3 regions of the Patulibacter defluvii genome follow, and region 3 is predicted to be linked to each of the others. Evidence: riboswitches for the same ligand, from Rfam matches in the RefSeq annotation. Region 3 holds a riboswitch; each other region holds the start of a gene.

Evidence for each region. Region 3 has a riboswitch for cobalamin ahead of SH587_RS04205 (FecCD family ABC transporter permease). Riboswitches for the same ligand answer to the same signal wherever they lie in the genome.
Region 1: it holds a riboswitch for cobalamin, as region 3 does, so the genes downstream of both, cobA (uroporphyrinogen-III C-methyltransferase) here and SH587_RS04205 (FecCD family ABC transporter permease) in region 3, are expected to answer to the same signal.
Region 2: it holds a riboswitch for cobalamin, as region 3 does, so the genes downstream of both, SH587_RS12230 (ABC transporter substrate-binding protein) here and SH587_RS04205 (FecCD family ABC transporter permease) in region 3, are expected to answer to the same signal.

Annotation. Positions count from the first base shown of each region.
Region 1 covers NZ_JAWZSQ010000008.1:179,727-184,790, forward strand. Annotated here, with positions in the region: gene SH587_RS10985 (energy-coupling factor ABC transporter permease) at 1-735, opposite strand, end outside; gene cobA (uroporphyrinogen-III C-methyltransferase) at 722-1,519, opposite strand; adenosylcobalamin (AdoCbl) riboswitch at 1,615-1,709, opposite strand; gene SH587_RS10995 (hypothetical protein) at 1,882-3,408, shown strand; gene cobJ (precorrin-3B C(17)-methyltransferase) at 3,457-4,200, shown strand; gene SH587_RS11005 (radical SAM protein) at 4,373-5,064, opposite strand, start outside.
Region 2 covers NZ_JAWZSQ010000010.1:59,344-64,407, forward strand. Annotated here, with positions in the region: gene SH587_RS12225 (IucA/IucC family C-terminal-domain containing protein) at 1-782, opposite strand, end outside; gene SH587_RS12230 (ABC transporter substrate-binding protein) at 779-1,864, opposite strand; cobalamin riboswitch at 1,930-2,125, opposite strand; gene SH587_RS12235 (siderophore-interacting protein) at 2,143-2,994, opposite strand; gene SH587_RS12240 (NAD-dependent epimerase/dehydratase family protein) at 3,063-3,983, opposite strand; gene SH587_RS12245 (dihydrofolate reductase family protein) at 3,980-4,576, opposite strand; gene SH587_RS12250 (winged helix-turn-helix transcriptional regulator) at 4,672-5,064, shown strand, end outside.
Region 3 covers NZ_JAWZSQ010000003.1:35,281-40,344, reverse strand. Annotated here, with positions in the region: gene SH587_RS04210 (hypothetical protein) at 1-1,210, shown strand, start outside; cobalamin riboswitch at 1,257-1,438, shown strand; gene SH587_RS04205 (FecCD family ABC transporter permease) at 1,535-2,572, shown strand; gene SH587_RS04200 (ABC transporter ATP-binding protein) at 2,569-3,396, shown strand; gene SH587_RS04195 (ABC transporter substrate-binding protein) at 3,393-4,445, shown strand; gene SH587_RS04190 (class I SAM-dependent methyltransferase) at 4,442-5,064, shown strand, end outside.

The DNA.
Region 1 (5,064 bases), on a different contig from region 3:
CTCGCTGCCGGCGGGCGGCGGCACGCTCGCCGCCGCGCGCGGGGTCGGCCGCGGACGGCGCTGCGGTCGCCGCAGCTCGGGCGGGGCGATCAGCACCAGGTCAGGCCGCCGCGCCAGCAGCGCGGCGACGACCCCGGCGGTGATCACCGCCTCGATCACGGCCACCACCGCGTAGGTGCCGATCGTCGTCCCCGCCAGCGCGCCGAGGTCGATCGGGGTCTTGTGCCCGAGCGCGTACTCGGCCACGAAGAGGACGCTGGCCAGCACCACGTTGACGAACGCCGCGGCCCCGCAGGCGAGCGCCAGCCCGCCCGGCGATCCGCGGCCGCGGACCGACGCCACCGCCCGCTGGATCGCGCGCAGGATCGGCCAGCCGACGAAGGCCGGCACCAGCGCGCCGTTGACGATGTTCAGGCCGAGGGTGGTGATCCCGCCGTCGCCCTGGACCAGCGCCTGGACGATCGTGACGACGCTGATCGTCAGCGCCCCCAGCCACGGTCCGAGCAGCGCGACGGCGAGCGTGCCGCCGAGCAGGTGGCCCTGGGTGCCGACGCCGATCGGCACGAACGGCGAGTCGCCGACCAGGAAGAAGGCGCCGGCCAGCCCGGCCAGCGGCAGCCGGCCGTCCTCGCCGGTGACGTCGGCCTTGCGGACGCAGAAGGCCAGGCCGGCGACGGCGACCGCGGTCCCGACGCCGGTCACCTGGCCGGTCAGGAAGCCCTCAGGGATGTGCACGGGGCCTCCCGTCGGCGGGCGCGATCGGGGCCTCGGCGCCGGTCTCGGCGACCGTCTCGGCGCGGCCGTCGGCGAACCAGGCGAGGTCGATCTCGGCGACGTCGCCGATCACGAAGGTGACCGGCGGGTCGAGCCGCGGCGGCAGCGCGGCGAGCGTGCCGCGGACGGTCCGCTGGTGGCCGGCACGGCCGGCGGCGCTGATCGCCGCCACCGGCGTGCTGGCGGGCAGGCCGCCGTCGATCAGCCAGCCGGCGATCCGCCGCATCCGCGAGCGGCCGGTCAGCACGACGATCGTCCCGCCGAGCGCGGCGAGCGCGGCCCAGTCGACCTCGCCCGGGTACTCGGGATCGCTGTTGCCGGCCAGGATCGTGACCACCCGCGAGCGCTGGCGGACGTGGACCGGGATCCCGGCGAAGGCGGGGGCGGCGAGGCCGGCGCTGATCCCGGGCACGATCGTGAACGGCACCCCGGCCCGCTGCAGGGCCAGCGCCTCCTCGCCGCCGCGGGCGGCCACGAACGGGTCGCCGCTCTTCAGCCGCACCACCTCGCGGCCGCTGCGCCCCAGCTCGACCAGCAGCTGGCCGACCTGCTCCTGCGGCAGCGCCGGCTGGCCGGGGGCCTTGCCGACGAGGATCCGCTCGGCCGCGGGCGGCGCCAAGGCGACGACCGGGTCGGTCGAGGGGCGGTCGCTGACGACCACCTCGGCGCGCCGCAGCAGCTCGGCGGCGCGGACGGTCAGCAGGTCGGGGTCGCCGGGGCCGGCGCCGACCAGGTGGACGGTCACGTCCCGCTCCGCGAGCGGGGTGGGAGGGAGGCCGCGCGGCCGGCGGCGGTCGGGAATCGGTGCTCCATCGGGATGTCGCGTCCCTCGTTCGGCGGCCGTGGCGGTGTCGTTCCTGACTTCGGCCGCGGAGCGGGCCGTCACAGTGGCGCGACCGTGCCGGACTTGCACCGGCTTCCGCGCACCACCACGGAGGTCGAAACCGTAGCGGACGGTCGTCGCCGGCGGTGATCGGTCGCCGTCGGCACGGCCGTCTCGATCGTTCGGCCAGCTGCGCACGCTGTCCACTGCCGGGCTTAGAACGTTCGTCCAGAGGCGGTGGACGGTCGTCCAGTCCCACGCGCGCGTGGTCGACCCCGTGGAGGATGGATCGACGTGCCCGCAAGGACTTCGCGGTGGCGGCCGCGGTGGGCGCCACCCTCGCGGTGGGCACGTTGACCGTGGGCGTGGCCTTCGGCCCCGCGTCGGGCCCTGGCGTCCGCGACCTGGTCGGCGACGCCGAGTCGCGCGCGCTGCCGGTGGCCCGCGCCGTCGCGGCCGGCTCCGGCACGGATCGCAACGGCCCGCGCGCCAGCGCCGGCGGCTCCGGCGGCGTCGTCGACGGGCCGGCGGCCGGCGGGCGCGCGAGCGGCGGGCTCGGCCTCGGCCTGGGGCTGGGCGGCAGCGCGGGGCCGGGCAGCGGCAGCGGCTCCGGTGGCGGTCGACCCGGCGGCCGCGGGGGCGAAGGCGACGGTGGTCGCGGCGGGCGCGATTCCGGCTCCGGCTTCGCGGGCGGCGGCGCCGGCGGCGTCGATCCCTCGACCGGGACGCCCTCCTCGCCGAGCCCGTCGACGCCGACCCCGGGCACCCCGGAGGAGCCGGCGACCTCGCGCGTGCGGCTGCGGGTGCTCGGCGTGACGCTGGCGGGCGCGGACGGTGCGACCACCCTCGAGCCGGGCAGCGAGGTCCGGCTGCGGCTGGCCGCCTCGCCCGAGGCGATCGCCCCGACCCCGACCCCGACCGCCACCGTTCCGCGGCTGAGCACGGCGGTGCCGCCGCAGCTCGACCTGCGGTTGAAGCTGGACGCCGACGCGGTCGCCGAGCTGAAGCGCCACGCGCGCCAGGTCGACGGGCCGCTGGCGCTGCTGGCGCGGGTCGACCTCGTCGACGACGCGCCGGTCGGCGTCGCGCCGCCGCGGGTGCGGGTGCGGCTGCAGCTGGCCGCGCAGCCCAAGGGCAGCGACGCCGTCACCACCGACGACTCGGGCGCCGGCGACGGCGTCAGCAACGTCGTCGAGGTGCGGGCCCCGATCGCGGTCCGCGCGCCGGGCAAGCCGAGCCAGGGCGACGGGCCGAGCGCGCCGTCGACGGCCGACGGGGCGGCGGTCGAGGTCCGGCTGCCGCTGCCGAGCACGCCGGGCACGCCGACCGACGGCGGCACCAGCGTCGATCTGCCGCTGCCCGAGGGCGCGACGCCCGGGGGCGAGGGCGACGATCCGACCGCGCGCGGCAACGCGGGCGTCGGCGTCCAGGTCCACGTCCCGACGGCCGACGAGCCGCTGGGCGGCACGCCGGTCGACGGCAGCGGCCCGACGACGCCCGGCGGCAGCGCGGAGTCGGGGAGCGGCCGCCCGGGCGCGGGCACGGACGACGGCAGCGTCGGGGCCGGCGCGGGCGGTTCCGGCGAGACCCCGACCACCGGCGGCACCGACGCGGCCGCGGGCGGCGGAGGCGGCACCGGCGGTGGCGGCGTGGCCGGTGGCGTCGTGGGCGGCGGTGGCGTGGCCGGTGGCGTCGCGGGCTCGGGCGGGGTGGCGGCCGGCGGCGGCGCAGGCTCGGGTGCGGGCACCGGCGGCGGGGCGACCGCGACCACGACCCCGACCCCGGCGACCAGCGGCGCCGCGACCCCCTGAGCGGCATCGGCCGGCCGCCGTCGGCCGCCCGTTCGTAGAGTTCCGGCGATGTCGGGAGTGCTCTGGATCGTCGGCCTCGGCCCGGGAGGCGCGGCCACCCGCACCGGCCGCGCGGCCGAGGCGGTGGCGGCGGCCGAGGTGATCGTCGGCTACGGGCCGTACGTCGACCAGTGCGCCGACCTGTTGCGTCCCGAGCAGGAGCAGCGGCGCGGCACGATGGGCGGCGAGCGCGAGCGGGCCGAGGAGGCGCTGGCGCTGGCGGCCGAGGGCCGACGGGTGGCGTTGGTGTCGTCGGGCGACGCCGGGATCTTCGGGATGGCGGGCCTGGCCCTGCGGGCGGCGGCCGCGCTGCCGGACGATCGGCGGCCCGAGGTCGAGGTCGTCCCCGGCGTGACGGCGGCGGTGGCGACGGCGGCCCGGCTCGGCGCGCCGCTGGGCGACTTCGCGACGGTCTCGCTCTCCGACGTCCTGATCCCGTGGGAGCGGGTCGAGGCGCGGATCGCCGCGCTGGCCGCGACCGACCTGGCGCTGGCGATCTACAACCCCCGCTCGCGGACGCGGACCTGGCAGCTGGACCGGGCGCGCGAGCTGCTGCTGGAGCACCGCGACGGCGGCGATCCGGTGGCGCTGGCCACCGACGTCGGCCGCGACGAGGAGCGGCTCGAGGTCGCCACCCTGGCCGGCTTCGACGCCGAGCGGGTGGCGATGCGGACGCTGGTGCTGGTGGCCGCGCCCGGCACCGAGCGGGTCGGTCCGTGGCTGGTCGCCTCGCGCCACCCGCGGGCCGACTGAGCCTGGATCCACCGGTGGTCGGTTGAGCCTCGGCGTGGAGGACCAAGACGGTGGTCGGGCCACAGGTGATGACGGTCGGTGACCATCAGATCCTGTGGCGCGGCCACCGTCGCCGGTCATCCGCGCCGAGGCGACCCGAGAATCGGTGGATCCAGGCTAAGGGCCGGCCGGATCAGAAGAGCGACTGCTGGACGTCGCGGCGGCGGCTTCCCGGTCGCCGCGGTCCGCCGTCGGGCCGCGAGCCGCCGCGCGGACGGGCGGCGGTGCCGCCGAAGCGCGCGCGGGCGACGGGGGACCAGCTGCGGGGACCGGAGCGCTCGTCCTCGCTGATCGAGCGGGTCAGCCGCAGGCTCTCGGCCTTCGGCAGGTAGGGGCCGTGGCGGTAGAGCTCCTCGTAGCGGTCGACCAGGTCGGGCCGGGCGTCGCGCAGCCAGTCGAGGAAGACCTGGCGGGTGCTGCCCCGCAGGTGCAGGCCGATCCCGCGCACGGCGACGGCACCGGCGGCGCTGCAGGCGGCCAGCAGCGCCTCGATCTGGGCCGGGTCGTCGTTGATCCCGGGCATCAGCGGCGCGGCGAGCACCGCGGTCGGGATCCCGACCCGGTTCAGCTCGGCCACCGCGGCCAGCCGCGTGCGCGGGTGGGGCGTGTGCGGCTCGGTCGCCCGCCAGGCGGCCTCGTCCAGGCTCGGCACCGAGAGCGCGGCCTCGAACCCGCCGGCGTCGCGCAGCTGCAGCATCAGGTCCAGGTCGCGCAGCAGCAGCGGCGACTTCGTCAGCACCGAGGCGGGCACCCGGGCGTCGCGCAGCGCCTCCCAGATGCCGGGCATCAGCCGGTAGCGCGACTCGACCCACTGGTAGGGGTCGG
Region 2 (5,064 bases), on a different contig from region 3:
CGGCCGAGCGGGGTCGCGGCGGCGGCGGCCGCGGCCTGCCGGGCCGCGCGCTCCGGCGCCGTCAGCCGGTCGCAGGCCGCGCACTCGCGCTTGACCGGCGACAGCCGCATCAGGCAGCAGGTCCGCCGCTCGTGGGCGAGGACGGCCGGGTGGCCGGCCACCGGCCGCAGCGCGACGAGCTCGCGGGCGGGCCACGCCGGGTCGTCGAGGAAGCGCTCGGCCGCGGCCCGCAGTCCCGGCCGGTGGCCCGGATCGAGCGTCCGGTGGAGCAGCCCGAAGGCGCCGGCGCAGGCCGCGGCGACGTTGCCCCACGCGACCCGCTCGACGATCCGGCTGGCGGTCCGCGACGCGGCCACGACCGGCGCCAGGTGGCCGGCGAGCAGCGCCCGCGCGACCTCGCCGGTCGACGCCTCGGCGCGGGCGACCGCGGCCCCCGGCAGGGCGATGGCGCGGGTCCGGCCCTCGACCAGCCGCACCCAGACCGCCTCCGGCGCCAGGTCGAGCAGCGCCCCGGTCTGGACCCAGACGCCGAGCACCGCCCCGGCCAGCCGGCCGGCGTAGCCCTGGAGCGCGCACGACCCACCGGCCGCCCGCGGGCCGCCGGCCATCGTGTCGCGGGCGTAGCGGTCGGCGATCGCGGGCCACGCGGCCGGGTCGGCCAGCCGACTGCTGGGCGACCACCCGGCCGCCCGCAGCGCGTCGGTGTCGCGCGCGGCGTCGATCGGGAAGCCGTCGCCGAGCGCGGCCAGCCGCGCCAGCGCCGCCTGCGTCGCGGCGCTCACCGGCCGAGCGCCGACCAGTCGATCCGCTTGGCGCCGATCGCGCTGGGCGGCGCCAGGCCCTCGGCCTCGAGCGCGGCCCGCACCTGCTCGGCGGCGTCGATGTTCGGGAAGCCGCTGGTGAAGAGGCTCAGCGGCAGCACCACGATCCGGTCGCGGTCGACCACCGGCGTGCCGCGGAGCCCGGCCCGCGCGCGAATCGTGGCCAGCTTCTGGCGGACCTCCCCGGGCTCGCCCGAGCGGTAGTCCATGACCACGATCAGATCCGGGCGGGCCCGCGCCACCCGCTCCCAGCTGGCCCGGAACCAGGTCGTGTCGACGTCGGCGAAGACGTTGCGGCCGCCGGCCGCGTCGATGATCCCCTGCGGCGCTCCGTTGCGGCCCGAGGTGTACAGGTCCTTCTCGCCGCTGTCGTAGAGCAGCACCCGCGGCGCCCGGCGCGGCCGTGGCGCCGCCCGCAGCGCGGCCAGCCGCCGGTCGAGCTCGCGGCGAGCGTCGGCGGCCCGCTCGCGGTGGCCGGTCAGCGCCCCGTAGTTCGCCAGGTCGGCGCGGACGGCGTCCCACGGGCCCATCGTCCCGAGCGCCGAGTCCCTGCCCTTGGCCGGGTCCTGGCGGCAGCTGTCGGAGATCACGTAGGTCGCGATCCGGCGGGCGCGGGCCCGCTCCTCGGTGACGCCGCTCGCGCCGGCGAAGAGGCCGCTGTAGGAGCCGATCAGCAGGTCGGGCCGGCGGGCCACGACGGCCTCCAGGGCGATCGGGCTCTGGAGCCGCGGGATCGACGCGACGGAGGCGCCGTAGCGCTCCATCACCGGATCGTTGCCGGGGCTGAGCGACATCGCCGCGATCTGGCGGGCCGCGCCGACCCGGATCAGGGTGCCGACGTTGGCGGAGTTGCTGGTCGCGACGATCCGCCGGACGGGACCGCGGTAGCGGCGTTCGACGCCGCAGTTGCGGACCTCGATCGCGCCGGTCGTGGCGGCCGCGGCGGTCGCGGAGGGGTCGTCGTCGCCGCAGCCGGCGAGCGCCAGCAGGCCGACGGTGGCGAGAGCCGCAGCGAGGCCGCGGACGGTGGGGCGTTGGAGCATCGGAGATGGCCTTCGATCAGGACCCGAAGTCGCGGGGTCCGTGGACTGATCCGCTCGACGCCGAGGCGTCGGAACGTGAGCCAGCAGGTCTTCGGGCTCGGGATCGTCGGGTGGCGCGCCTTCCCGGTCGCCGTCCGTGCGGGACGCCGAGGCCAGTGGCCGATGCACCGCCCGTCCCCCCTACCGCTGCGCGTCAGCTCCGGCTTTGGACCGGATTCCCTGACCCACCTCGTGGGTACGACTGGCTCGCCCGCCAGCCTATCCGACCGGCGCCCCGATCAGCGGTCGTCGGCCTCGACCTCGGCCAGCCACTGGGCCTTCTCCGCCCGCCACGCCTCGTCGTCGCGGCGGTGCTTCCAGTAGCCGGAGATCGAGTGGCCGTCGCGCGGCAGCCCGCGCTCGACCAGCAGCCGGCGGCGGATTGCGCGGACGGCGCCGGCCTCGCCGTGGAGGAACAGCTGCGGGCGGCCGGCGGGCAGCTCCAGGTCCTCCAGCACCCGCAGTAGCGCGCTGCCGTGCGGCTCGTCGGGCGCCCGCCGCAGCCAGCGGACGTCGGCCTGCGGCGGGGCGTCGAGCGGGGTCTCGTCGTCGGGGCCGGCGCTCTCGACCAGCACGATCGTCGGCACGCCGTCGGGGATCCGCGGCAGCGACGCGGCGATCGCCGGCACCACGCTCGGGTCCCCGATCAGCAGGTGCCAGTCGGCGGACGGGTCGGGCGCGTAGCCGCCCCCCGGCCCGAGCAGCTGGATCAGGTCGCCGGGCCGGACGGCGCTGGCCCACGGCCCGCCGAAGCCGACGTCGCCGTGGACGACGACGTCGATCGTCAGCCGCCCGGCGGCCGGGTCCCAGGCCCGCACGGTGTAGGTGCGCATCCGCGGCCACTGCTCGCGCGGGAGCGTGGCGCGGACCTGCTCGACATCGGCGTCGGGGCCGTAGGGCGCGCCGGCCGGCGGGAACAGCAGCTTCACGTAGTGGTCGCTGAACTCGCCGGCGGCGAACCCCTCCAGCCCCTCGCCGCCGAGCACCAGCCGGATCAGGTGCGGCGTCAGCGCCTCGCGCTCCAGCACGGTGGCGCGACGGGGACGGCGGACGGGGCGGCTCGGGGTCTCGGTGGCGGTCGTCTGGGGCACGGCACGGTCCTCGGATCGGGGGCCATCTACCTTAGGGAACCCTCACTCCGGCCCCGTGGAGACGGGCGTCAGCGCTCGTTCTCCCGTCGCCAGGCGACGTAGTCGGCGACCGCCGCCGCGACGTCGAAGGCCGGGACGAAGCCGGTCTCCTCGCGCAGGCGGGCGACGTCCAGGTAGGGATCCGGGCCCGGCCCGTCCTGACGTCCCGGCCGCAGCTCCAGCTGTAGGTCGGGGAGGGCCGCCCGCAGCGCCTCGACGAACTCGCGGTTGGTCGCCGGGCGGCCGCTGGAGACGTCGTAGACCTGGTGCCGCAGGCGCTCGGCGGTGGTCAGCAGCGCGATCGCCCGGCCGGCGTCGGGGGCGTAGCAGCGGTCGCCGCCGTCGTCGGCGTGGAGCGGCGGCGGCTCCTCGCCCCGCAGCGCGGCGCTGATGTACGACGGGATCGGGAAGAACGGCGACTCCGGATCGCCCAGCGGGCCCCAGATCGTCCCGATCCGCAGCACCAGCGGCTCGACCCCGCTGCCGGCCAGGGCGTGGGTCACCAGCGGCTCGACCGCCTTCTTGAAGGCCAAGATCAGGTGCGGCAGCGGCGCCGTCGGCAGCGCCAGGCCCTCGTGCCAGGGGACCTCCTCGCGGCCCACGTAGACCCCGAGGCTGCTGGCGACGGCGAACCGCCGGACGCCCCAGGCGCGGGCGGCGTCGAGCGCGTTCAGCAGCCCGGCCGTTTCGTCGCGGAGGAAGGCCACCGGATCCTCGCCGGGCACGCTGCCGGCCAGGTGGACGATCGCCGCGAACTCGTGGCGCTCGCCGAGGGCCAGGAACGCGTCGCGGTCGCGGACGTCGAGCGCCTCGACCGCCACCCGGCCCTCCAGGAACGACGGCAGCGTCGTCCGCCGGTGACCGGTCACGACCACCTCGTGGCCGAGGTCGACCAACGCGCGGGCGGTGTGGGCCCCGATCATGCCGAGCCCGCCGGTGACGAGGATCATCGGACCACCTCGTAGTGCAGGTGGGTGACGCCCGGGGCCGCGATCGACTCCCGCAGCCGCAGGTCGACGTGCTCGGGCAGCTCGTGGAAGTAGCGCCGCCCGCCGCCGAGCAGCACCGGCACCTGGTGCAGGATCAGCTCGTCGACCAGCCCCGCCTTCAGCGCCTCGGTCACCAGCACCCCGCCCATCAGCGCCACGTCCTTGTCGCCGGCGGCCTCGCGGGCCGCGGCGATCGCGTCCGCGACCCCGCTGGTGATCAGCGTCTGGCGGCCGCCCATCCGCGGTGCCGGCCGGTGGCTGACCACGAACAGCGGCGCCCGCGGGTGCGGCGCGCCGTCGTCGCCGAAGCGGTTCGAGTCGTCGTAGGTGCGACGGCCGGCGACGCTGGCCCCGACCCGCGACGCCTGGGCGTCGAAGAAGCCGACGCTCGCCTCACTCAGCCGGAAGCCGGAGAAGACCGTGCTCTCGACGTCGCCGTCGAAGTACCAGTCGAAGAGGGCGCCGCCGTCGCCGAGCCCCCGCCCCGGTCCCGGGTCGCGACCGGTGATGAAGCCGTCGACCGAGACCGACAGCGCGCTGATGACCTTGCTCATCGTTCCTGCTCCTCTTTCCTGGGTTCCTTCAAGAGACTTCGAGCAACGTACCAGGTCGAGTTCCGTAAAGGAACCCCGATTGCTAGGATCCGGTCATGCAACGGACCAGCTTCGGCGACATGGCCTGCTCGATCGCCCGCACGCTGGACGTGATCGGCGAGCCGTGGTCGCCGCTGATCCTGCGCGACGTCTGGGTCGGGGTGCGGCGCTTCGACCAGATCCAGGCCGACCTCGGCATCTCGCGCAAGGTGCTGACCGAGCGGCTGAACCACCTGGTCGAGCACGGGGTCCTGGAGCGCCGCCCCTACGACCGCCGGCCGCGCTTCGAGTACCACCTGACCGCCAAGGGCATGGAGCTGGTCGACGTGCTGATGGTGATGGCCGGCTGGGGCGACCGCTGGCTGGCCGGCGCGGCCGGGCCGCCGGTCCTCTACCGCCACCACGCCTGCGGCGAGATCAGCCGGCCCGAACTGCGCTGCGGGCACTGC
Region 3 (5,064 bases):
CAACTACAACGGCTTCGGCTCGCTGACCGTCAGCTCCGACCTGACGAAGATCGCCCTGATGAGCGGCAACGTCTCCGCCGGCACCCAGCCGGCGAAGCTGCGGCTGCTGACCCTCGACGCGAGCACCGGCGTGCTGACCCAGACCGCCGAGTGGAACACCGCCACGACCGGCAGCAACGGCTACTACGCCGACTTCTCGCCCAGCGGCCGCTACCTGTACGCGACCCGGATCTTCAACGGCGCCCGGCTGCTCCGCTACGACATCGGCGACCCGAGCGACGCGGTCGCGATCAAGGCCAGCGAGGAGGACCTGGGTGCGATCGGCAACGGCGGCGCGGTCCGCCGGGCGCCCGACGGCCGGATGTACGTGGCGAACCGCGGTGCGGCGACGCTGACCACGGTCGACGCGCCGGACGACGCGGCCGATCCGCAGGTCCAGCCGAACGGCTACACCCTGCCCGCCGGTGCGGCCAACGGCTGGGGCCTGGCCCAGACGGTGACCGGCTGCGCCAAGCCGCTGGCCCCGCCGACCGCCACCGTCAGCGGTCCGACCGACGGCACCACCGTGCCGACCGGCGCGCCGCTGACGGCCGGCTTCTCGTGCCACGGCGAGGCCGCCCCGGTCACCTGCGGCGCGAAGGTGCGGCGGCCGGACGGGAGCGAGCTGCCGGTCACCGACGGCGCGCCGCTGCCGACCGACCAGCCGGGCGTCTACACGATCACGGTGACGGCGATCGACGCCGAGGGCCGGACGATCACCGCCACCCGGACCTACGTCGTGACCGCGCCGCCGCTGCTGCCGCCGGTCGATCCGCCGGTCCAGCCGGCCCCCGGCCGCCTGGTCGTCAGCAAGACCCTCTCGCGCAAGACGGTCCGCCCGGGCCAGAGCGTGCGGACCACGATCCGGGTCCGCAACGGCGGCGGCACCACCCTCCACGACGTCCGCGTCTGCGAGCGGGTGCCGGCCGGCCTGCGGTTCGTCTCGGCGACGCCGAAGGCCACGCTCAGCAGCGGCAGCCGCTGCTGGACGATCAAGACGCTGCGGCCCGGCCAGACGGCCACCCGCACGTACAGCGCGCGGGCGCTCAACCGCCCGGGCCGGCTGCGGGTCCGGACCACCACCCGCGCCACCGGCGCGGCGACCCGCGCCACCAACGCCACGCTCACCATCCGCCGCGCCCCGGCGCGCGCGGGCGGCGTCACCGGCTGATCCCCGGACCCGGTGCGGCGGCCCCGCCGCCGCACCGGACGTCCGCTATCGTCCGCGGCGAGCCAGTCGCACCCACCGAGTGGGTCAGGGAATCCGGTGCGAGACCGGAGCTGACGCGCAGCGGTATGGGGGACGGGCGGGGCATCGACCACTGGACCGAACGGTCCGGGAAGGCGTCCCTCCCGGTCGATCCCGAGCCCGAAGACCTGCTGGCTCACGGTCCTTCGCGCCGCGTGCGCGATCGGCCGGATCGCCGAACGGGCTCCGCGCATGAGTCCCTGATCGAAGGACGCCGTGCACGAGATCGCCCCCGAAGGGCGCCCGATCATCACCCTCCCGCCGCCGGCGCGGCGGCTGGTGCGGGCCCTCTGGTGGGGCGGCGGCGTGGCGCTGCTGCTGCTCTCGCTGGCGGCGGCGATCACGATCGGCCCGGCCGACCTGTCGGTCTCCGACGTCGCCCGCGCGCTCGGCCAGCGGCTCGGCCTCGGCGACGCCGGCCTGACCCGGATCGAGGACGGGATCGTCTGGGACCTGCGGCTGCCGCGGACGCTGCTGGCCGCGGTCTGCGGGGCGGGGCTGGCGCTCTGCGGGGCGATCATGCAGTCGCTGCTGCGCAACCCGCTGGCCGACCCGTTCGTGCTCGGGATCTCGTCCGGCGCCTCGACCGGCGCGGTGCTGGTGCTGATCCTGGGGATCGGCGGCGGCACGATCGGCCTCTCGCTGGGCGCCTTCGGCGGGGCGCTGGTGGCCTTCGGCCTGGTGCTGCTGCTGGCCGCCGGCGCCGGTGGCGGGACCGACCGGATCGTGCTCGCCGGGGTCGCCGGCACCCAGCTGTTCTCGGCGATCACCGCCTTCGTGGTCACCTCGTCGGCCGACGCCGAGCAGACTCGCGGCGTGCTCTTCTGGCTGCTCGGGTCGCTGTCGGGGGCGGACTGGACCGACGTCGCCCTCTGCACCGCGGTCGCCGCGCTGGCGCTGGTGCTCTGCCTGCTGAGTGCGCCGGCGCTCGACGCCTTCGCCTTCGGCCAGGACGCGGCGGCGACGCTCGGGATCCCGGTCGCGGCGGTCCGCGGGCTGCTGCTGGCGGTGACGGCGCTGCTGACCGCGACGCTGGTCGCGGCGGCCGGGGCGATCGGCTTCGTCGGACTGGTCCTCCCCCACGCCGCGCGGCTGCTGGTCGGGCCGGGCCACCGGGTGCTGTTGCCGGCCACCGCCCTGATCGGCGCGATCTTCCTGGTCTGGGTGGACACGGCCGCGCGGACGCTGCTCGACCCGCAGGAGCTGCCGGTCGGCGTGGTGACGGCGCTGATCGGCGTGCCGGCCTTCGCCGCGATCCTCTACCGCCGACGGGTGGTCGCGTGAGCCTGGCCGCGCGCGACGTCCGCTGGGCCGCCGGCGAGCGGCTGATCGTCGACGGGGTCTCGCTCGACGTCGCGTCCGGGTCGACGCTGGGGCTGCTGGGGCCGAACGGCTCGGGCAAGTCGTCGCTGCTGCGGCTGCTGGCCGGCGTCCGGCGGCCGAGCGGCGGCGCGGTGCTGCTGGACGGCGACGACCTGACGACGCTGCGGCGGCGGACGGTCGCCCGGCGGCTGGCGGTGGTCGAGCAGCAGGCCGGGACCGAGGTCGACCTGACCGTGCTCGACGTCGTCCGCCTGGGCCGGATCCCCCACCGCCGGGCGTGGGACGGCGAGCGACCGGAGGACGCCCGCGCGGTCGCCGAGGCGATCGCCCGCACCGACCTCCAGGACCAGCTGCGGCAGCCGTGGGCGACGCTCTCCGGCGGCGAGCGGCAGCGGGTCCAGATCGCTCGCGCGCTGGCCCAGGAGCCGCGCGAGCTGCTGCTCGACGAGCCGACCAACCACCTCGACGTCCACCACCAGCTCGACCTGCTGACGCTGGTGGCGGCGCTGCCGGTGACGACGGTGATCGCGCTTCACGACCTGAACCTGGCGGCGATGTTCTGCGACCGGCTGGTGGTGCTCTCCGCCGGACGCGTGGTCGCCGGCGGGCCGCCGGCCGAGGTCCTGACGCCCGAGCTGATCGAGGACGTCTACCGCGTGCGGTCGGTCGTCACCCCCGACGGGCCCGACGGCCGCCCGTCGATCCGCTTCCTGCCCGGGCCGCGGTGGTCCACCGCCGATCCCGAGCCCGAGACCGAGCCCGACCCGAGGAGCACCCCGGCATGATCCCCGTTCCACCCCGCCGCCCGCGCGGCCGCCGCGCGCTGGCGCTGCTGCTGGCGACCGCCGTCGCCGGCACCGCGCTGGCCGGCTGCGGCGACGACGAGCCGGCCTCCGGCGCCGCCGCGACGACCACCACCGCCGCGGCCGACGCACCGGTCAGCCTCCGCAACTGCGGGCAGGAGCTGCGGCTGGAGCACGCGCCGCGGCGGGCGGTGGCGATCAGCCAGCCGGCGATCGAGCTGCTGCTGACGCTGGGCCTGGCCGACCGGATGGTCGGCGCGGCCGGCTGGAACGACCCGGTGCCGAAGGCGCTCGAGGCCGAGAACGCCAAGGTGCCGCAGCTGGGCAAGGAGTTCCCCTCCTTCGAGCGGGTCCTGAAGACCGAGCCGGACCTCGTCTACACCACCTTCGCGTTCGGCTTCAGCGACGAGGGCACCGCGCCGCGCGAGCGGTTCGAGAAGCTCGGCGTGGCCACCTACCTGTCGCCGTCGGAGTGCGGCGGGCAGGAGGCGCAGCAGAGCAAGCGGCTGCGGTTCGAGGACGTCTTCGGCGAGGTCCGCGACGTCGCGAAGCTGTTCGGCGTCGGCCCCCGCGGCGAGCGGCTGGTGGGCGACCTGCGGGGGCGGCTGGCGCGGGCGACCGGCGGCCTCGACGCCAAGGGCGTGACGCTCGGCTGGTGGTACGCCGCGACCAAGGCGCCGTACTTCGCCGGCTGCTGCGGCGCCCCGGGGATGATCACCCGCGAGCTCGGCGCGACCAACGCCTTCGACGACAGCAAGCAGCTGTGGCCGGAGGTCGGCTGGGAGTCGATCCTCGACCGCGACCCGGACGTGCTGATCCTGGCCGACCTGACCCGCGGCGGCGACGGCGACAGCGCGAAGGCGAAGCTCGACTTCCTGCGCCGCGACCCGGTGGCGCGGCGGCTGACCGCGGTGCGCGAGCGGCGGTTGATCGTCGTGACGGCGTCCGACATGGATCCGTCGCTGCGCAACGTCGGCGCGGTCGAGAAGGTCGCCGCCGGCCTGCGGCGGCTGAAGGTGGCCGGCCGATGAGCGCCGCCGCCGAGCTGCTCGGCCGCTGGGACGACCAGCAGGCCGCCTACATCGCCGACCGCGAGGGCCGCTTCGCGGTGATGCTGGAGCTGCTGGCCCGGATCGCCGGCCCGGCGCCGGTGGTGGTCGACCTGGCCTGCGGGCCCGGCTCGCTGTCGGCCCGGGTGCTGGAGCGGTTCCCGGCCGCGCGGGTGGTGGCGATCGACCACGACCCGCTGCTGCTGCGGCTGGCCGCCGACGCCCTCGGCCATTACGGCGAGCGGCTGACGCTGGTCGACGGCGACCTGGTCGGCGACGACTGGCCGGCCGCGGTCGCCGAGGCGCTCGGCGGCGTCGCGCCGCAGGCGGCGGTCTCGACCACCGCGCTGCACTGGCTGCTGCCCGACGAGCTGCAGCGGGTCTACGCGCGGACGGCGACGCTGCTGGCCCCCGGCGGCGTGCTGCTGAACGGCGACCACCTGCGGTTCGACGACCGCCACCCGACCCTGCGGCGGGTGGCCGAGGAGCACGACCTGGCCACCCAGGAGGCGGCGTTCGCCGCCGGCGCGCTGCCGTGGGACGCCTGGTGGGAGCAGGCCCGCGGGCTGCCGGACGGGGCCGCGCTGGCCGCCGAGCGCGA